2 linked regions of the Peribacillus simplex NBRC 15720 = DSM 1321 genome follow. The protein of the gene in region 1 interacts with the protein of each later gene in a pairwise test. Links are inferred from orthologs where the notes say so. Each region holds a gene or a part of one and is shown on either strand. Other genes may lie near its edges. The genes, in order: rpe and eno.

What was found.
Region 2: the proteins of rpe (region 1) and eno interact in binary tests that used the Escherichia coli proteins (3 or more experiments, as listed by UniProt). The link is inferred for Peribacillus simplex NBRC 15720 = DSM 1321 from one-to-one orthologs.

Annotation. Positions count from the first base shown.
Region 1 is NZ_CP017704.1:972,887-983,767, reverse strand. The notes cover bases 3,095-5,888. They hold rpe (ribulose-phosphate 3-epimerase), read left to right. Parts: upstream 3,095-4,064; coding sequence 4,065-4,712; downstream 4,713-5,888. Other genes in these bases: rpmB (50S ribosomal protein L28), read right to left, coding at 5,840-5,888; spoVM (stage V sporulation protein SpoVM), read left to right, coding at 5,569-5,649; BS1321_RS04490 (thiamine diphosphokinase), read left to right, coding at 4,794-5,447; rsgA (ribosome small subunit-dependent GTPase A), read left to right, coding at 3,182-4,063; pknB (Stk1 family PASTA domain-containing Ser/Thr kinase), read left to right, coding at 3,095-3,158. In the rest of the region: dual-specificity RNA methyltransferase RlmN, read left to right, coding at 1-365; BS1321_RS04510 (Stp1/IreP family PP2C-type Ser/Thr phosphatase), read left to right, coding at 370-1,119; more of pknB, read left to right, coding at 1,125-3,094; more of rpmB, read right to left, coding at 5,889-6,028; BS1321_RS04475 (Asp23/Gls24 family envelope stress response protein), read left to right, coding at 6,283-6,645; BS1321_RS04470 (DAK2 domain-containing protein), read left to right, coding at 6,664-8,334; sdaAB (L-serine ammonia-lyase, iron-sulfur-dependent subunit beta), read left to right, coding at 8,544-9,206; sdaAA (L-serine ammonia-lyase, iron-sulfur-dependent, subunit alpha), read left to right, coding at 9,244-10,128; ATP-dependent DNA helicase RecG, read left to right, coding at 10,125-10,881. UniProt on the Escherichia coli protein: Catalyzes the reversible epimerization of D-ribulose 5-phosphate to D-xylulose 5-phosphate.
Region 2 is NZ_CP017704.1:2,931,870-2,942,796, forward strand. The notes cover bases 4,276-7,115. They hold eno (phosphopyruvate hydratase), read left to right. Parts: upstream 4,276-4,967; coding sequence 4,968-6,263; downstream 6,264-7,115. Other genes in these bases: gpmI (2,3-bisphosphoglycerate-independent phosphoglycerate mutase), read left to right, coding at 4,276-4,937; BS1321_RS14020 (hypothetical protein), read left to right, coding at 6,530-6,868; BS1321_RS14025 (M15 family metallopeptidase), read right to left, coding at 6,944-7,115. Outside these bases: BS1321_RS13990 (sugar-binding transcriptional regulator), read left to right, coding at 1-127; gap (type I glyceraldehyde-3-phosphate dehydrogenase), read left to right, coding at 160-1,167; BS1321_RS14000 (phosphoglycerate kinase), read left to right, coding at 1,417-2,601; tpiA (triose-phosphate isomerase), read left to right, coding at 2,648-3,409; more of gpmI, read left to right, coding at 3,402-4,275; more of BS1321_RS14025, read right to left, coding at 7,116-7,765; BS1321_RS14030 (hypothetical protein), read right to left, coding at 7,821-8,363; preprotein translocase subunit SecG, read left to right, coding at 8,540-8,773; BS1321_RS14040 (alpha/beta hydrolase), read left to right, coding at 8,914-9,660; rnr (ribonuclease R), read left to right, coding at 9,694-10,927. UniProt on the Escherichia coli protein: Catalyzes the reversible conversion of 2-phosphoglycerate (2-PG) into phosphoenolpyruvate (PEP). It is essential for the degradation of carbohydrates via glycolysis.

The sequences.
Region 1 (10,881 bases):
TGATGCCGATCAATAAGGCCTACAAACTTCCTGACTTGATTGAAGCCATCAAATACTATACAGAAAAAACAGGTCGCCGTGTAAGTTTTGAATATGGTCTATTCGGTGGCGAAAATGATACAGTGGAGCACGCAGAAGAATTAGCAAATTTAATAACCGGGATAAAATGCCATGTCAACTTAATACCGGTTAACTATGTACCTGAACGCAACTATGTACGTACACCTCGGGACCAAATTTTTGAGTTTGAAAAAACATTGAAGAAGCGCGGCATTAATGTAACGATCCGAAGGGAACAAGGCAGTGATATTGACGCAGCCTGCGGCCAGCTTCGGGCCAAGGAGCGCAAAGAAGAGACGAGGTGACCCTATGAGGGCAATATTTAAGACAGACCGTGGAAAAGTCCGCCAGCATAATGAAGATAATGGCGGGATCTTTAAGAACTCGGAAGGCGTTCGCCTTGCCATCGTTGCAGATGGCATGGGCGGCCACCGTGCCGGGGATGTAGCCAGTGCAATGACGATAGACCTTCTGAAAAAGGGCTGGGAAGTATCCGCCGGTATCGAAACGGCAAATGATGCCGAGGGTTGGCTGAAGCAGCAAATCTTCTTGGTCAATCAGTTGCTTTTTGAACATGCAGAAGCGAATACGGAATGTAAAGGCATGGGGACCACCATTGTTGCAGCCATTTGCACCGACAAGTTTGCTACCATTGCCAACATCGGGGACAGCCGATGTTATTTGTATAATGAGAGCGGTTTTAAGCAGGTCACGGAAGATCATTCACTTGTTAACGAATTGGTCCGTTCCGGGCAGATTTCGAAGGAAGATGCAGAAAACCATCCACGGAAAAATGTTTTATTACGAGCCTTGGGGACAGAAATGCAAGTGGAAATGGACATTTTGACGGTCATCTTCGAAGAAAATGATTTACTATTGCTTTGTTCGGATGGTTTGACGAATAAAGTAAGTGAACAGGAACTGGAAGAAACGATAACCAATGGACGGCCACTTGAAGAGATGGCGAATTCATTAATAGATAAGGCCAATCACTACGGTGGGGAAGATAATATCACACTTGTGCTTGTTCAATTTACTGAAGAAAGTGAAAGCAGGTGAATTGAATGTTGATTGGTAGAAGAATCAACGGCCGCTATAAACTGATCGAGATGGTCGGCGGCGGCGGTATGGCGAATGTTTATCTTGCAAGGGATATGATCTTAGATAGGGATGTTGCATTGAAAATCCTTCGCATGGATTTTAATAATGACGAAGAGTTCATCAAGCGCTTCAATCGGGAAGCCCAATCGGCAACCAGTTTGGCCCATCCGAATATCGTAAGTATTTATGATGTTGGTGAAGAAGATTCCATCTATTATATTGTAATGGAATACGTGGACGGTTTCACACTTAAGCAATACATACAAAAATATTATCCAATTCCAATTGATGAAGCCTTGGATATCATGAAACAAATCACGGCAGCGATTTCCCATGCCCATCATAATGGGATCATCCATCGTGACATCAAGCCACAGAACATTTTGATTGATAAAGAAGGAACCGTCAAGATTACGGACTTTGGAATTGCATTGGCCCTAAGTGCAACAAACATAACGCAGACCAACGCAGTCTTGGGCTCGGTTCATTATTTATCTCCTGAACAGGCCAGAGGCGGTATGGCCAATAAGAAATCGGACATTTATTCACTTGGCATCGTCATGTTTGAATTGTTGACGGGGAGATTGCCTTTTTCTGGTGAATCAGCCGTTTCGATAGCTCTTAAACATTTACAATCGGAAACTCCTTCGCCAAAACGCTGGAACTCTGAAATACCTCAGAGTGTGGAAAATATTATCTTGAAAGCGACAGCCAAAGATTCATATTACCGCTATGAGAGCGTGGACTCAATGGAAGATGATATGCGGACGTCGCTTAATCCGGAGCGTTCAAATGAACTGCCTTTTGCGATTCCCGAAGATCATGATGCAACAAAAGCCATCCCCGTCATAACGGATGATCAGCTTTCAAGCATCGATGAGACAATCATTAGGGGTCCTGAAAAAAATACATTAGTCTATGCGGACGAAGAAGAAAGTGAATCAGAAGCAGAGAGTAAATCGAAAAAGAAACAGAAAAAACAAAAGAAACAGAAGAAACAAAAAAATAAGTCGGAACACAAAGGTAAAAAACGAAAGAACATGCCTGCTATCTTGGTGACCACCTTTTTAGTTCTCGCCCTGCTTGCTGTTTTATCTGTCACTGTTGTACCTCCCCTCCTTGTTTCGAAGGAAGTGACGATCCCTGACCTTAAAGGGAAAGAATTGGATGATGCCATTACTGATCTGCTTGAATTGAAATTGGAAATTGGAGAAACGATCAAGATTGAAGATGAAGAGGTTGAAGCTGGTCTTGTAATCAAAACCAATCCTAAGGAAGGTAAGACGGTCAAGGAAGGCGCAGAAATCGATATTTATGAAAGCATTGGTAAAGAGACGATTTCATTGTCTAGCTATGAAGGCCGAGACTACTCGGATGTTAAATCCCTGCTTGAAAAAATGGGATTCAAAAACATAAGCGTGACTGAAAAATATGATGACAGTGCTGCCGGCACGATCATAGAACAATCGCCTTCGGGTGCCACTGGAGTCGTACCATCCGAAACGGAGCTTGAGTTAACGGTCAGTAAAGGGGAAGATCTGCTTAGCTTGAAGAACTTAACGGGGTTCAATGAAACTGGCCTTAATGATTATTCAAGTGAGAGTGGAATAAAGGTTGAGGTCGAAGAAAAAGTCTATGATGATTCCGTAGCAGAGGGGCTTGTCATTTCCCAGTCACCGGAACCTGCCACGAAGGTGGAAAAGGGCAGTACTGTGAAAGTAGTCCTTTCAAAAGGGAAAGAAGAGATTCCTCCTAAGAGTGTAACGGAGGAAGTCAAAATCGAGTATGATCCGGTTGAACCAGGCAAAGCGCAAAAAATACAAATTTTCATTGAGGATATCAATAATAGCATGACGGAGCCCAAAGAAACATTCTTTATCGTGGAAAATGCCAAGAGAACGATCGAATTAATGGTTTCCCCGGATAAGAAAGCAGGATATAAAGTCATGCGGGACAATCAGGTCATCATCGACCAAGCCGTCTCTTATCCAGAATAAATCTAATAATTAGGAGTGTGGTTATGCCCGAAGGAAAAATTATCAAAGCATTAAGTGGATTTTATTATGTCCTTGATGGTGAAGAGGTATATCAATGCCGCGGACGGGGAGTGTTCAGGAAGAATAAGGTAACGCCACTTGTGGGTGATTATGTGGTTTTTGAAGCGGAAAATAAAACGGACGGAACCGTGACCGAAATAAAACCGCGAAAGAATGAATTGATACGTCCGCAAATCTCAAATGTAGACCAGGCAATCCTTGTCTTTTCGGCAGTGGAACCTGATTTCAGTCCAGCCTTGCTTGATCGATTTCTCGTACTGATCGAAGATAACGAAATCGAACCCATTATCGTCGTGACGAAACTGGACTTGGTTACTGCTGAAAACCAAAAGAAATTGTCTCAGTATATCAAGGACTATCAGAAACTTGGCTATACTGTACTGGAGACATCTTCAGTTACCGCAGGAGGAATTGAAGAACTGGTGCCGTATTTAGAAGGAAAAACCAGTGTATTTGCAGGTCAGTCCGGCGTTGGGAAATCGTCTTTGCTGAATGCAATCAATCCTGAATTGGCTTTAAAGACGGATGATATTTCTTCACACCTCGGACGTGGGAAGCATACCACCCGTCACGTTGAATTGATTCATATTGGCTCTGGACTTGTCGCGGATACTCCAGGATTCAGTTCACTCGAATTCATGGAAATGGAAGCTGAACGGTTATCCTATTGCTTCCCGGAAATGCATAAGCATGGGGAAGACTGTAAATTCCGGGCCTGCCTTCATGATAAAGAACCGAAGTGTGCAGTGAAGGAAGCGGTTGATACCGGGGAAATTCCCCGTTATCGATATGAGCATTATATGCAATTCTTAGAAGAAATCAGAGATAGAAAGCCGAGGTATTAAAATGGTTAAAATCGCACCATCCATTTTATCAGCTAACTTTGCAAAATTGGGAGAAGAAATTCTTGATGTGGAAAGGGGCGGAGCGGATTTAATCCATGTAGATGTCATGGATGGGCATTTCGTGCCGAATATTACGATAGGCTCACTAATTGTCGAGGCTATCCGACCGGTGACAAAGCTTCCGCTTGATGTTCATTTAATGATCGAACAACCCGATCGTTATATCGAAGATTTTGCGAAAGCGGGAGCCGATTATATAACTGTACATGTAGAGGCATGCACTCATTTGCATCGGACGATCCAATTGATTAAATCTTTTGGTGTAAAGGCAGGCGTGGTGCTTAATCCAGCCACTCCAGCTTCCTTGATCCAACCTATAATCGAAGATATTGACATGGTATTGTTGATGACGGTTAATCCGGGGTTTGGCGGGCAAAAGTTCATTAAATCCGTACTGCCCAAAATTGCCGAAGTGAAGGCGATGGCAGGAATGTATAATCAGAATTTGGAAATAGAGATTGATGGCGGAGTAAATGAAGAAACGGCTAAACTATGTATTGAACAAGGGGCGACAGTCCTAGTGGCCGGCTCGGCAATATATAATCAAGAAGATCGACACGCAGCGATTCAAAAGATCAGGGGAAAGTGATATAAGCCGACACTATCATATTCGTATGATGGTGATCGGCTTTTTTTATCAATTGAATATATATAGAAAAGGATGATTTAGATGATTATTAGTATAATGGCTGGAGGTCCTGAATATCTATGGCCGGATCTGACATGGTATAAGGAGAAGACTGATCTTTGGGTCGGGGTTGATAGGGGAGTATTGTCCTTGCTTGAAAAAGGTATCGAACCTAAGTGCGGTTTTGGGGATTTTGATTCAGTTTCGGAAGGTGAATACAAGAAGATTGAGCAAAGGCTGGAACAAATCAATCTATATTCTTCGGAAAAGGATGAAACGGATTTAGAAATCGCATTTAAATGGGCATTAGGGCAAAAGCCAAATGAAATTCACATTCTGGGCGCTACAGGGGGAAGAATGGACCATTTTCTTGGGAATATCCAGCTGCTCCAAAAAGAAAGTGTCCTCCCTTATCATGGCGATATAGATATATACATAGTTGATCAGCAAAATATATTCACAGTAAAGACAGCGGGTTCATATGAGGTCACTGCTTTGAGTGATAAGAAATACTTGTCATTGCTCCCTGTAACGGCGGAAGTCACCGGCATTACTCTTTCGGGTTTCAAATACCCACTAAATGATGCAAGCTTGGAAATAGGTTCGACGCTTTGCATTAGCAATGAACTAATTTCCGAATCTGGGAATGTTTCATTTGAGAAAGGCATATTAATGGTGATAAGAAGCAGTGATTAAAATTCATGCTTAGAGCAGATTCGGATATAATTACGATCATCCTATATCCGCTTAAAAGCTTATGTTGTAATAGAAAAATTCCACTTCATCTTATTTGTGGGATGCAAAGAGGAGGGGCATGATGAAATTTTATACGATTAAATTGCCAAAAGTTCTGGGCAGTTTGGTAAGGGCTATGCTCGGAGCGTTTAAAAAAGGCTGATACTTATCTCCATGACACCTCTCGAATATAGGGAGGTGTTATTTTTCGGGAAAATGAAGCGGCGGCCTTCCATTAATGGGTGAAGGCTTCCTTTCTTGATGCAGGTTAGACCTGATCAACGAATTATAACCATCCCCATTAAATACCGGCCATTACAAGTAAAAAGGCATCCTAAGAGGATGCCGTAACATTATACGCGTTCTACTTTGCCCGATTTAAGAGCTCTTGCAGAAACGTATACACGTTTAGGTTTACCGTCAACTAAAATACGTACTTTTTGAAGGTTAGCGCCCCATGTACGCTTGCTAGCGTTCATTGCGTGAGAGCGGCTGTTACCAGAACGAGTTCTTCTTCCAGTGATTACACATTTACGTGCCATGTTAAATTCCCTCCTAACTACAACAAGCTTAAGTTTTTCGCAGTCGTCTTAAGTCTTTGTAAAATACTTTAATAATTTATCATACCTACCGTTAGAATGCAATACTTCAGTTAATTACTTTCAAGAAAAAAACCTTGACATACATACTTCAAAATTGAAATTATATATAGTACCGTAAGACATTTACTTTTAAAACCATAGACATTATAGTAAAATGTCTTTAGTTGATTTGATTTTTTGGGAGGGAAAAGAAAATGTCTATCGAATTACAAACGAAGTATGGACAAATTGATATCTCTAATGATGTTATCGCTACAGTAGCAGGCGGTGCAGCCGTGGATTGCTACGGAATTATAGGAATGGCTTCCAAAAAACAATTTAAAGACGGCATTGCCGAAATTTTAAGAAAAGAAAACTTTACTAAGGGTGTAATTGTCCGTCAAGAAGAGGAAGAAGTTCATATCGATATGTATATTATCGTAAGTTATGGAACGAAAATCTCGGAAGTTGCACATAATGTGCAATCAAAGGTAAAGTACACTCTGGACAAAACTGTAGGATTAGCTGTTGATTCCGTTAACATTTTTGTACAGGGAGTTCGTGTGACGAACCCTTAAGTATAGGAGGAAAGTTTTGTGTCAATTACAAGTTTAAACGGAAAGCGCTTTGCAGAAATGATCATTCAAGGTGCCAACCATTTAGCGGCTAATGCCCAAATGGTTGATGCGTTGAATGTTTTCCCTGTTCCAGATGGAGATACAGGAACAAATATGAATTTATCGATGACTTCGGGAGCGAAGGAAGTGCAAAATAACGTCCAGGAACACATCGGGAAAGTGGGTACGTCCCTTTCAAGAGGACTGCTGATGGGCGCACGCGGCAATTCAGGAGTTATCCTTTCGCAACTGTTCCGCGGTTTTGCTAAAGCGATTGAACATAAATCGGAAATCAATAGTGAAGAATTTGCCCAAGCTTTTGAAGCAGGGGTTCAGACAGCTTATAAAGCTGTTATGAAACCTGTTGAAGGAACCATTTTAACGGTTGCAAAAGATGCAGCCAAGCAAGCGGTTTCATCAGCAGCAAAGCACATAGACCTTATTCAGGTAATGGAAGAAATCGTTACGGAGGCCAATGCTTCATTAAAACGTACACCGGATCTTCTTCCAGTCTTAAAAGAAGTGGGAGTCGTTGATAGCGGCGGGCAAGGGTTGGTGTTTGTTTATGAAGGTTTCCTTGCTGAGCTGAAAGGCGAAGCCCTTCCAGTCCGATCTGCAAATGGCCCAAGCATGGATGACATGATCAGTGCCGAACATCACATGAATGTACAAGGGCATATGAACACGGAAGATATCGTGTATGGCTACTGCACGGAATTCATGGTCCGATTGGAAAGTGAAAAACTTGCCAATAAATCATTTGATGAAGAAAAATTCAGAAATGATTTAAGTGAATACGGAGATTCTTTATTAGTCATCTCAGATGATGAAGTTGTCAAAGTACATATTCACTCTGAACAGCCTGGCACGTGCCTGAATTATGGACAGCAATATGGTAGTTTAATAAAAATGAAAATCGACAATATGCGTGAACAGCATACTGCGATTGTAGGTGAGACGAATACACCGCTTCAAACTAAACCGTCCACCAAAGAGAAGTATGCTGTAGTGTCAGTGGCGATGGGTGCTGGCATCAGCGAATTATTCAAAAGCATCGGCGCTAAGTCCGTAATCGAAGGCGGACAAACGATGAATCCTAGCACGGAAGATATCGTTAAAGCTGTCGAAGAGGCATATGCAGATCATGTAATCATCTTGCCTAACAATAAAAATATCATCATGGCGGCCAATCAGGCTGCAGATGTACTTGGGGATCATGTGACTGTTATCCCAACGAAAACAGTACCACAAGGAATGGCTGCATTGTTGGCTTTCAACCCTTCCCTTGATGCTGAAGAGAATAAAAAAGCGATGAACGAAGCCCTTTCACATGTGAAAACGGGCCAGATTACTTATGCTGTCCGGGATACCAACATTGATGGTCTTGTAATCGAGACCGGGGACTTCATGGGAATTGCTGAAGGAACCATCAAAGTGAAGGATAAAGATATGACTCAAGCGGCAAAAGATCTTCTCTCCGATATGATTGACGAAGATTCAGAAATCCTTACCATTTTATATGGTGAAGATGCCACTGCTGAAGATGTCGAAAGTCTTGTTGCGTTTTGTAATGAGAATTTCGAAGACGTTGAAGTTGAAGTCCATAATGGGAAACAACCTTTATATTCTTTTATTTTTTCAATTGAATAAGAAGTGAGCCATGAACATAAGGGAGACTTATTCGTCACAATGTTAGGAGTGTCCTGAAAAAAAATAAAAGGCAATAAACTGCATATGTCATTAGGCTATGCAGTTTTATTTTTATGAAAAAGAAGGATTACGGACAGCGTAATTGTAATTACAATATATCAGGCTTTATTATTAAACTAACTCCCAGTGTATAGAAGGAGGAGCAAATCATGAAATTTAGAAGTGTATTCGATATAATTGGTCCTGTTATGATCGGCCCCTCTAGTTCCCATACAGCAGGAGCTGCAAGGATCGGTAGGGTTGCCAGGAATCTATTCGACCGGGAACCAAAATGGGCCCATATTTCTTTTTACGGATCGTTTGCCAAAACCTATAAAGGCCATGGAACGGATGTAGCCATTGTAGGAGGCTTACTTGATTTTGATACATTTGATGAGAGAATTAAAGAATCGCTGGAAATAGCCCGCAAAAAGAAAATGAAAATTACTTTTCGAGAAGAAGAAGCCGTACCGGAACATCCCAATACAGCAAAAATAACAGTTGGTGATGATGATGGTGAACTGGAACTTGTCGGAATATCGATTGGCGGGGGAAAGATCGAAATCGTCGAACTGAACGGGTTTAAATTGAGGCTCTCCGGGCACAACCCTGCCATACTCGTCGTTCATGATGATCGATTTGGAGCCATTGCCAATGTTTCTAACATATTTGCCAAGCATCAAATCAATATTGGCCAGATGGAAGTCTCCCGAAAAGAGAAAGGGAAGATGGCCTTGATGACGATTGAAGTGGACCATAACTTGGAGGATCACGTCATCGCTGAAATTACAGCACTCCCGAACATCACTCAAGTAGCAAGGATTGTGGATTGATAGGGCAATCGTTTCCACTTAGGAAGGAGAAGAAATCATGTTTCGAAATGTAGCGGAATTAGTAGAATTAGCTGAATCAAAGCAGAAAAAAATTTCAACGCTGATGATAGAGCAGGAAATGGAAGTAACGGGAAAAAGCCGTGAAGAAATCATCCGCCAGATGGGAGTCAACCTGGATGTAATGGAACAGGCAGTTGAAAAAGGACTTCAAGGTGTACGGTCCGTTTCCGGGCTGACGGGAGGGGATGCAGTCCTTCTTCAGAATTACATTAAATCAGGAAATTCCTTATCCGGTGAACTGCTTTTGGATGCGGTAAGCAAAGCCGTGGCAACAAACGAAGTGAACGCAGCCATGGGAACGATTTGTGCGACACCAACTGCCGGATCTGCTGGTGTTGTGCCTGGAACCCTTTTTGCTTTGCAAAATAAATTAAAACCGAATCGGGAACAGAAAATTGAGTTCCTATTTACAGCAGGGGCGTTTGGTTTTGTAGTAGCGAATAATGCTTCGATCTCTGGAGCCGCAGGGGGCTGTCAGGCGGAGGTCGGTTCTGCTTCGGGTATGGCAGCGGCAGCCATCGTTGAAATGGCAGGAGGGACACCGGCACAAAGTGCAGAAGCGATGGCAATCACATTAAAGAACATGCTTGGTCTTGTGTGTGACCCAGTTGCTGGGCTTGTGGAAGTACCTTGTGTGAAGCGTAATGCCATGGGTGCAGCCAACGCTATGGTTGCCGCAGATATGGCGTTAGCGGGGATCACAAGCCGCATACCGTGTGATGAAGTGATTGATGCGATGTACAAAATCGGGCAAACGATGCCATCGGCTCTTAGGGAAACTGCACAAGGAGGTTTAGCGGCTACACCGACTGGGCGGGAGTTGGAAGCGAAAATCTTTGGCTTACCGCTGAATAAGAAGTGAACTCGACTTTACAGGAACCCATAACAGCAGTAAAAGGCATTGGGGCTGAAACGGCAGCAGCATTGGGCGAAATGGAGATCCATACCGTCGCGGATCTCCTTGAGCACCTCCCATATCGCTATGAAGATTACCGATTGAGGGATTTAGAAACGGTCGAGCATGATGAGCGGGTTACAGTAGAAGGCAAGGTTCATACGGTGCCGACGTTAGGGTACTTCGGTAAGAAAAAATCCAGGCTTACGTTTAAAGTGTTGACTGGAAGATATTTAATAAATGTCATTTTTTTTAACCAGCCATATCTGAAGCCCAAGCTTGCGATAGGCGAAACCGTAACAATAACAGGAAAGTGGGATCGTCATCGCCAAACCATTACAGGCTCGGAATGCCACGTTGGTGATCGTAGCCGGGAGAAAGAATTCGAACCGGTGTACTCAGTGAAGGGCAGCATTACAGTCAAAGGGCTCCGCCGCTTTATCTCCAAGGCATTTTCTGAATATGGGACAATGATAGAAGAAAATCTGCCCCCGCAATTACTGGCGGTATACAAACTGATGCCGCGTAACGATGCTCTTCGTACCATGCATTTCCCTCAATCGGCCAATGACGTAAAAAAGGCTCGACGCCGTTTTGTGTATGAAGAATTCTTATTGTTTCAACTTAAAATGCAGGCACTTCGTAAAGTGCAGCGGGAGCAGTCAAAAGGAATTGGCCAGGAGTTTGACATGGAGCAGCTGGAAGCTTTTGTTGGAACTC
Region 2 (10,927 bases), 2.0 Mb from region 1 along the record:
TGTGGCAGGTGGTAAAACTAAAGCAAAGGCTATCCGTTCCTACATGAAAGGCGCACCTTCATCAACAGTGTTGATCACTGATGAAGCGGCGGCACAAGAGTTAATTCAGGGGAATTACACCCCTTAATATATTTGCGAACTTAAAAGGAGGAATTTTTCATGGCAGTAAAAGTTGGTATTAATGGTTTTGGACGTATTGGACGTAATGTATTTCGTGCAGCATTGAGTAATCCTGGGGTAGAGATTGTTGCTATTAACGACTTAACGGATGCTAATATGTTAGCGCACCTTCTTCAATACGATACAATTCATGGATCTCTTAATGAAAAAGTAACAGTTGATGGGGAGTACCTTGTTGTTGATGGTCATAAAGTCAAAGTATTGGCTGAACGTGATCCTGCACAATTAGCATGGGGTGAACTAGGAGTAGAAGTAGTTGTAGAATCTACAGGACGTTTCACAAAACGTGCAGATGCAGCTAAGCATTTAGAAGCTGGCGCGAAAAAAGTAATCATCTCTGCTCCTGCATCTGATGAAGATATCACAATTGTCATGGGTGTAAACGAAGACAAATATGATGCAGCAAACCACCATGTAATCTCTAATGCTTCTTGTACAACGAACTGCTTAGCTCCATTTGCTAAAGTGCTTCATGAACAATTCGGAATCAAACGCGGTATGATGACTACTGTTCACTCATATACAAATGATCAGCAAATCCTTGATTTGCCTCATAAAGATTACCGCCGTGCACGTGCAGCTGCCGAGAATATCATTCCTACAACAACTGGGGCGGCAAAAGCTGTTGCACTTGTTCTTCCTGAACTTAAAGGGAAATTAAATGGTATGGCAATGCGCGTACCTACTCCAAACGTGTCTGTAGTCGACCTTGTTGCAGAGCTTGAAAAAGACACAACAGTTGAAGAAGTTAATGCAGCATTCAAAAAGGCTTCTGAAGGCGAATTAAAAGGAATTCTTGAGTACAGCGAACTTCCGCTAGTATCAACTGACTATAACGGTAACCCATCATCATCTACCATTGATGCCCTTTCCACAATGGTAATGGAAGGAAACATGGTTAAAGTATTATCTTGGTATGATAATGAAACTGGATATTCTAGCCGTGTTGTTGATTTAATCGACTATTTGGCTAAAAAAGGATTGTAATTAGAATAATAAAAAAAACCTCACCAAGGTGAGGTTTTTTTTATCACACCTCTAAAAAAACTTGGCAGAAGATGATATTATTAGTAAGTCATTAATCAGTCAAGCGTTTACATTTCTTGTTTTTGGATAATTTCCTGGAAACCGACTATAATGAAAAAGAGAAAAAGGGGAGTTGGGAAATTTACCCTCTCCCTTTTTGACTAAAGGAATCAAAAATATGATAACAATATCTAAGGGGGTTCTTGGATTATGAATAAAAAGTCGATTAGAGATATTGAATTAAAGGGGAAACGCGTATTTTGCCGTGTTGATTTCAACGTTCCGATGCAGGACGGAAAGATTTCGGATGATACGAGAATCAAAGCTGCACTGCCGACGATTTCCTATCTGACAGAACAAGGCGCTAAAGTCATCTTAGCTAGCCACCTTGGCCGTCCAAAAGGACAAGTAGTTGAAGAATTGCGTTTAGCACCTGTTGCGGAAAGACTAAGCGAACTTAGTGGCAAAGATGTGCAAAAGGCAGAAGAAGCTTACGGCGAGACCGTTCAATCAATCATTGATAACATGCAAAATGGCGAGATCCTGTTGTTGGAAAACGTTCGTTTCTATACAGGAGAAGAGAAGAACGATCAAGAATTGGCGAAGTCATTTGCTGCACTGGCTGATGTTTATGTTAACGATGCATTCGGAGCTGCGCATCGTGCACATGCTTCAACTGAAGGAATAGCACACCATCTCCCAGCTGTTGCCGGATTGCTGATGGAAAAAGAACTTTCTGTGCTAGGAAAAGCGTTATCCAACCCGGAGCGTCCTTTTACAGCTATAATTGGCGGAGCAAAAGTAAAGGATAAGATAGGCGTTATCGAAAACCTTTTGGAAAATGTCGATCACTTGATCATTGGTGGTGGACTGGGTTATACATTTATTAAAGCGCAAGGTCATGAAATCGGTAATTCATTATTGGAAGAAGACAAAATAGAATTGGCCAAGTCTTTCATCGAAAGCGCAAAAGAAAAAGGTGTAAAATTGCATTTGCCTATCGATGCGGTTGTAACAGCTGAATTTTCACCTGATGCAGAGACAGAGAATGTCGATATCGATGCTATTCCAAGTGATAAAATGGCTCTGGATATCGGTCCAAAAACAAGTGGATTATTTGCGGATGTAATCAAAGGTTCCAAGCTTGTCATATGGAATGGACCAATGGGAGTATTCGAGTTCGATAAATTTGCTAATGGAACGAGAACGGTTGCTGAAGCATTGGCGGAAGCAAAAGATACTTACAGCATTGTAGGCGGAGGGGATTCAGCCGCAGCTGCTGAAAAGTTTGGCTTAGCAGAAAAGATGTCCCATATTTCAACAGGCGGCGGTGCATCTCTTGAGTTCATGGAAGGCAAGGAATTGCCTGGCGTTGTGGCCTTGAACGATAAATAAGCGTAAACCGTTACATATTTCAACTTTAGAAGGGATGAGAAACCAAATGCGTAAACCGATTATTGCAGGAAACTGGAAAATGAATAAAACACTATCTGAGGCGACTGCCTTTTTAGAAGAAGTGAGCAATTTGATTCCGAAGCAAGATTTAATCGATACGGTTGTATGTGCTCCAGCCTTGTTTTTGGATCAACTGGTTCAAGCAGCAAAAGGAACCGATGTGAAAATCGGGGCGCAGAACATGCACTTTGAAGAAAGTGGTGCTTTCACGGGAGAAATCAGCCCGATCGCTTTAGCTGATCTTGGTGTATCCTACGTCATACTTGGTCATTCCGAACGCCGGGAAATGTTCAACGAAACGGATGAAGCCGTTAATAAAAAAGCGCATGCCGCTTTTGCCCACCGGATGACCCCTATCGTTTGTTGCGGTGAAACACTTGAGCAAAGGGAAGCTGGCGAAACGAATGATTTCGTTGGCAGCCAGATTGAAAAAGGCTTAGCTGGATTATCTGACGAACAATTGACACAAGCCGTCATTGCATATGAGCCGATTTGGGCGATTGGAACAGGAAAATCGTCATCTGCTCAAGATGCAAATGAAGTTTGTGCACATATCCGTTCTGTGGTTGCTGACAAATTTTCAAATGAAGCAGCTGCAGCCATCCGTATTCAGTACGGTGGCAGTGTAAAACCTGAGAATATTAAAGAGTACATGGCACAACCTGATATAGATGGTGCGTTGGTAGGCGGGGCTAGCTTGAAAACCGATTCCTTTTTACAATTGCTGGAGGCTGGTCACTATGAGTAAGTCGCCTGTGGCACTTATCATTTTGGACGGTTTTGGCTGCCGTAACGAAGAAGAAGGAAATGCTGTTTTTTATGCGAAAAAACCGAACTTTGACCGTTATTGGGAAAAGTATCCGCATTCCCATTTAACTGCAAGCGGGGAAGCGGTCGGCTTGCCTGCCGGTCAAATGGGTAACTCTGAAGTGGGCCATTTGAATATCGGGGCAGGACGGATCGTTTATCAAAGTCTGACCCGTGTTAACCTGGCAATCCGTGAAGGGGAGTTTGCAGAAAACCCAACTTTGGTCGATGCCATGAGCCATACCAAGAAAAAAGGGACGGATCTTCATCTTTTCGGTCTTCTTTCAGATGGCGGCGTTCACAGTCATATTGAACATATGTATGCCCTGCTGAAATTGGCCGCTAAAGAAGGAGTTAAAAATGTATATGTACATGCATTTTTAGATGGACGTGATGTCGGACCTAAAACGGCGCAAGGTTATATTAAGGAAGCGGAAGCGAAAATGAAGGAAATCGGTGTTGGTCAGTTCGCGACCATTTCAGGAAGGTATTATTCGATGGACCGTGATAAACGCTGGGAGCGTGTGGAGAAATCCTACCGTTCTATGGTGTATGGTGATGGACCTTCTTACCCTTCTGCGATGGAATGTGTCGAGGACTCCTATGAACATGGTATTTTTGACGAATTCGTGATACCTTCAGTCATAACGGCGGAAGATGGTAAACCGGTGGCGACGATTAAAGATGATGATGCCGTCATCTTTTATAACTTCCGTCCAGACCGGGCAATCCAGATTTCGAATACGTTCACGAACGAAGACTTTCGCTCATTTGACCGTGGTCCTGGACATCCGAAGCATCTCCATTTTGTCTGCTTGACACATTTTTCGGAAACAGTTGACGGATATGTTGCTTTTAAGCCGACAAATCTTGATAATACATTAGGGGAAGTACTTTCCCAAAACCAGCTTACCCAGCTTCGTATCGCTGAAACTGAAAAATATCCGCATGTGACGTTTTTCATGAGCGGCGGACGTGAAGAGAAGTTTCCTGGTGAAGAGAGGATTTTGATTAATTCTCCGAGAGTAGCTACATATGATTTACAGCCGGAAATGAGTGCTTATGAAGTGACTGATGCATTGATGGAACAAATTGAGGCTGACCGCTTCGATGCGATCCTCTTGAATTTTGCCAATCCGGACATGGTTGGTCATTCAGGGATGCTTGAGCCTACCATTAAAGCGATTGAAACCGTTGATGAATGCCTAGGCAGGATAGTCGATTTAATCGTCTCAAAAGGCGGTACGGCCATCATTACAGCTGACCATGGGAATGCTGATGAAGTCGTAACGCTCGAAGGCAACCCCATGACGGCCCATACAACGAATCCTGTGCCTGTCATTATCACTAAAAATCAGGTAACATTAAGAACAGGTGGAATCCTAGGCGATTTAGCTCCAACGATGCTTGATTTGCTTGGAGTCGAAAAACCTGTTGAAATGACAGGGAAATCCCTATTATCTAAATAAAATTGTGAATTGGAAAAGGAGAGATTTATAATGCCGTACATCGAACATGTATATGCACGTGAAGTGCTAGATTCCCGTGGTAATCCAACAATAGAAGTAGAAATCCAAACAGAGTCCGGTTACTTCGGACGTGCAATCGTACCATCAGGTGCTTCAACAGGAGAACACGAAGCTGTTGAGCTTCGTGACGGAGATAAATCTCGTTACCTGGGTAAAGGGGTACAAAAAGCAGTTGATAATGTAAATGATATCATTGCTGATGCTGTCATTGGTTTGGATGTAACGAACCAAGCAGGACTTGACCTTACTATGATTGAATTGGATGGTACTGAAAACAAAGGGAACTTGGGAGCTAATGCAATCCTTGGTGTGTCAATGGCTGCTGCCCATGCTGCTGCGGAATTTTCAGGTTTACCATTGTATCGTTACCTTGGAGGGTTCAATGCGAAACAACTTCCAACTCCAATGATGAACATCATTAATGGCGGATCACATGCCGATAACAATGTTGACTTCCAGGAATTCATGATCCTTCCTGTAGGCGCTCCTAGCTTCAAAGAAGCAGTTCGTATGGGTGCTGAAGTATTCCATGCATTGAAATCTGTCCTTTCTGCAAAAGGCTTGAATACGGCAGTCGGCGATGAAGGCGGCTTTGCGCCAAACCTTGGTTCAAACCGTGAAGCGCTGCAAGTCATCATCGAGGCAATTGAAAAAGCAGGCTATAAAGCAGGCGAAGATATCTACCTTGGTATGGACGTAGCATCATCTGAATTCTATAACAAAGAAACAGGCAAATATGACCTTGCAGGCGAAGGCCGCAATGGCGTTACATCCGAAGAAATGGTTGCGTTCTATGAAGAGCTAGTGAATGAATTCCCGATCCTTTCTATTGAAGACGGCTTGGATGAAAATGACTGGGAAGGCCACAAACTTTTAACTGAACGCATTGGTTCTAAAGTCCAATTAGTTGGTGACGATTTATTCGTAACGAACACAAAAAAATTGGCTGAAGGCATCGAAAAAGGCATCGGTAACTCCATCCTGATTAAAGTGAACCAAATTGGTACACTGACTGAAACGTTTGAAGCAATCGAAATGGCTAAGCGCGCAGGCTACACTGCAGTCGTTTCCCACCGTTCCGGTGAAACGGAAGATGCAACTATCGCTGACATCGCCGTTGCAACAAACGCAGGACAAATCAAAACAGGTTCCATGTCCCGTACAGACCGTATCGCTAAATACAACCAACTTCTTCGCATCGAAGACCAGCTTGGTGACTTGGCTGTATATGGCGGCTTGAAATCTTTCTATAACTTGAAGAAGTAATCTAATTCATGTTATAAGCAGTTGAATTTTTGTCGTACAAGGCAAATTCAAGGGGCTTGAATTAAGTCATACAGAAACATGAACTTTGTCGTACAGTTTATTGCTTTTAACCTCCTATTTATATGTGGAAATCCGCATTAAATAGGAGGTTTTTTTATGTTTATTAAAGATTTGCTGAAGGAGTTTACATTTGACTTGCAGATTAAGAACTACTCTAAGGGACGATTGAAACGTACAATTACAATGTCGGTCAATTGATTAATTTCTTGGAAACACATCATGATATTTCAGATGTTGAGGATGTTTCCTCCTTGCACATTAAGAAGTTTATTCAATATCAAAAAGAAATAGGGAACAAGCCCAACTACATTAATACAATAATTAAGTCTTTGAGGGCTTTTTATAGTTATTTAGTTAATGAGGAATACGTCAGTCTCAATGCATTAGCAAAGATAAAATTGTTAAAAGAGGACAAGATCGTTATCAAAACATTTACAGACAAAATAGCTTCAATGTGGCAATCCACATTGAATAGGAGGTTTTTTATGCTTATAAAGTCAGCGGGAATTCGTCCAGTCAATTTTCTGAGCTTGGTTCAGGGCTGATAAATGGTATTAATCAAACGTTTGATTAATACCATTTCATAAAAAAAAGGTGCCGCATCCGGGCACCTTTTTTTATTAATCCGACACAGCTTCCACTGGTACGGCATTATAGTATTCTTCTAATGTACTCTTCGTTACAAAAATTTCAGTTGCAGCATCAACACCGACATAGCGGATGTGCCATGGTTCGTATTTATAGCCTGTGATGTTTTCCTTGCCTTCCGGATAGCGGATGATAAATCCGTATTCATGGGCGTGTTCAGCAAGCCAGGCCGCTTCATTCGTGTCACCGAAGCAGTCCTGGGCGGCACATGCACCGTCATGGGTCGTGACGTCAATCGCTAGACCCGTTTCATGCTCGCTTGTCCCAGGCATTGCACTGTAGGTTTTCGCTTTTTCTTCCCCGTCCTTAGCCACATAGTTGTTAAAAACAGCGATTTGCGTTTGATGTGAACGATAAGCGGAAACACCGGCAAAGTGCATGTTTTCGTTTTCAGCAGCTTGGAACATCTCTTCAAGCGCTTCTCCCGCTTCTTTTCGCATCATTCTTTTTTCAATTTTATCTTGAAAGATGAAATCCACTTTTGGATAGATAAGGTCATCAGGTTTGTAATCTTCCGGCAGGCTGTATTGTTTATTGACAAGTACAGGTATGCTTTCCGGGTTGGCTAACGTCTGAAGGCCAGCCTGTGCGGGTTCAGCCGTTTCATTAACTTCCACCTGGCGTTGGGCCGTTTCTTTTGAATCATTATTCTTATCAGTTTCTGTCTCCGTATCCTGGGAGCTCGGCTGTTCTTCTTTTGGCTCTTTTTTATCCTCGTTTGATTGGTCGAATGAGCATCCGGACAATAGAATGAAAGATGATAGAGCAGTTGCTGCAAATATAGGTTTTAACATATGAAAGGCCCCTTGCTTTTAATATAAGATTTCCAATAAAAGTAGTTTTGAAAAATTATCGTGATAAGTAATCCCTTGTTAATTCACTTTGATATTTATCAAGAAATAAGCCAATCCAGACGACCATCAACAAAAAAGGGTAATCATTACGGACTGCGGTTTCCACGACGGGATCAGACCAAAAGTTCGAAAGGAAACCTGACGACATCTTGATTGTCTCGAATGTTACAAGGGCGTGCAGCGATAACCAAAGAATCGTAAGAGTATTGGTCCCAAACCCAATGACCGCTGCTATAACGCTCAGCAAGGCGGCTGCTGCCCCGATCAGGAGGACATTGAAGCTGGATTGGAAAAAGTCGGTACCGCTATTGGAAAGTCCATTATAAATAATAGCAGTAAAATAAACGGTTGTCGTGATATATGCAGCAAATAATAAGTATCGATTTCCGTGATACTTTGCCAGCAGCAATAAAAGCGGTGATAGGATGATTAATAGGACACTGATAAGATTGCTTCCGCCTGTCCATAAAGAATAGCCGGCAACCGCCGAGAATAGGATGGTCAGGAGATCAAGAATCCGAAGTATGGACTTAAACATGTTGACACCTCTTTCTCAATTTATGCAAATTATCTCAAACTTTGATCCAAAAAGAAATAAATGACTATGGATATTTAGGAATTCCTACCATCATAGCATAACAAAGATTGTGGATATTTAGTGGGTGTGGTAAAGTTAAAGTAATTGTTTATTGGTTCTTCAGGAGGTGTAATTGCATGCATGCATTTCTCATAACGCTTTTAGTGATTGTCAGTATCGCCCTCATTGTGACGGTATTGCTTCAATCAGGTAAGAGTGCAGGTTTATCAGGTGCGATTGCCGGCGGTGCTGAGCAGCTATTCGGAAAGCAAAAGGCACGCGGTTTGGATCTGGTTTTACATCGCGCAACGATAGTATTGGCGATTTTATTCTTTGCTTTAACTTTACTTGTTGCATTCTTTGATGTGTAATGGATCAAAAATGAGTCTAGCTAAATAGCTAGGCTTTTTTCTTTGCACAATAGTTGCATGAATAGATATAGTGATTTTAGTACTTAATTATAGGATAGGGATTTTTTTCATTCTATTTACTGATAAAGGAGCATAAAGTCATGAAAATCAAGCTGCAGCAGCCCTTTACTTTTGAAGGCGGAAAAAGAGCTGTCTTACTTTTACATGGATTTACGGGGAATTCAGCGGATGTGCGGATGCTTGGCCGTTATTTGGAGAAACAGGGATACACCTGCCATGCCCCGCACTATAAAGGACATGGCGTTCCGCCAGAGGAGCTGGTGAAAACGGGTCCGGAAGATTGGTGGAAAGATGTCATGATGGCCTACGATTTTCTGAAAAGCAAAGGCTATGAAGAAATTGCTGTTGCCGGACTCTCATTAGGAGGCGTATTTTCTCTAAAATTAGGTTACACTGTACCTATAAAGGGTATCGTATCAATGTGTGCGCCTATGTATATCAAAAGTGAAGAAATGATGTTTAAAGGAGTATTGGAGTACGCCAGAGAATTTAAGAAGTATGAAGGGAAAACTCAAGAGCAAATAGAGCTTGAAATGGACCTCCTTGCCGATAAACCCATGAATACATTGAAAGCCCTTCAGGAATTGATAACGGATGTAAGAGAGCACGTCGACCTTATTTACGCGCCGACATTTGTAGTGCAGGGTCGGCATGATGATGTTATCAATCCAAAAAGTGCCGATATTATTATTGACGCCATTGAATCACCGGTCAAAAAAATCAAGTGGTATGAAGAATCCGGTCATGTCATAACTCTTGATAAAGAAAAAAACCAGTTGCATGAAGATGTATTGGAATTTTTAGAAAGTCTGGATTGGTCCGAATAACAAATTTATCATACCCTGAATAGGAGGGTTTTCATGGAAGATAACATTCAAGAACATATTAATAAGCTTCTGACGTACATGACCGATGAAGCGTATAAGCCGTTAACGGTACAAGAACTGGAAGAGGCTTTGAAAATCGAAGACTCGGCAGATTTCAAGAATTTCGTTAAGGCTTTAGTAAAGATGGAAGAAAAGGGATTGGTGGTCAGAACGAGGAGCAATCGTTACGGCCTGCCGCAAAAAATGAATTTGTTCCGCGGTAAATTAACAGGACATGCAAAGGGATTCGCTTTTGTGACGCCTGAAGATAACCCAGGAATGGACGATATTTTCATTCCGCCAAATGAAACGGGCACAGCGATGCATGGAGATGTCGTCATGGTACGAGTATCTTCGGAAACATCCGGCTCAAGGCAAGAAGGCACGGTCATCAGAATACTTGAACGCGGAATTACACAAGTGGTAGGTACATACTCCGAAAGTAAAAGTTTTGGTTTCGTCATCCCTGATGATAAAAAGATCGCAAACGATATCTTCATTCCACAGCATGCTTCACATGGAGCGGTAGAGGGCCATAAAGTTGTCGTCAAGCTTACTTCTTATCCTGAAGGACGCGTAAGTGCTGAAGGCGAAGTCATTGAGATTCTTGGGCATAAAAATGATCCTGGTGTAGATATTCTTTCAGTGATCCATAAATATGGTTTGCCGATGGAGTTCCCGGATGATGTCATGGAGCAAGCCAATGCCGTTTCGGATACCATTCAAGAAAGTGAAATTGGCAATCGCAGGGATTTGCGCAATGACGTTTTGGTCACGATTGATGGAGCGGATGCAAAGGACCTGGATGATGCGGTCACTGTTTCTAAACTTGAAAATGGCAATTACAAGCTGGGTGTTCATATTGCTGATGTCAGCCATTATGTGACGGAAGGCTCGCCAATCGATAAGGAAGCTTTGGAAAGAGGGACGAGCGTTTATTTGGTGGACAGGGTTATTCCAATGATCCCGCATCGTTTATCGAATGGTATTTGTTCCTTGAATCCACAAGTCGATCGTTTTACACTATCTTGTGAAATGGAAATCACGCCGGATGGCCAAGTCGTCAACCATGAGATTTTTGAAAGTGTCATTAAGACGACGGAACGTATGACATATGGCAATGTGAACAAAATACTTGTGGATAAAGATGAAGAACAGCTCGAACGCTATGAGGCGTTGGTGCCGATGTTCCAGGACATGGAGAAGTTAGCGGCTATCCTTCGTAAAA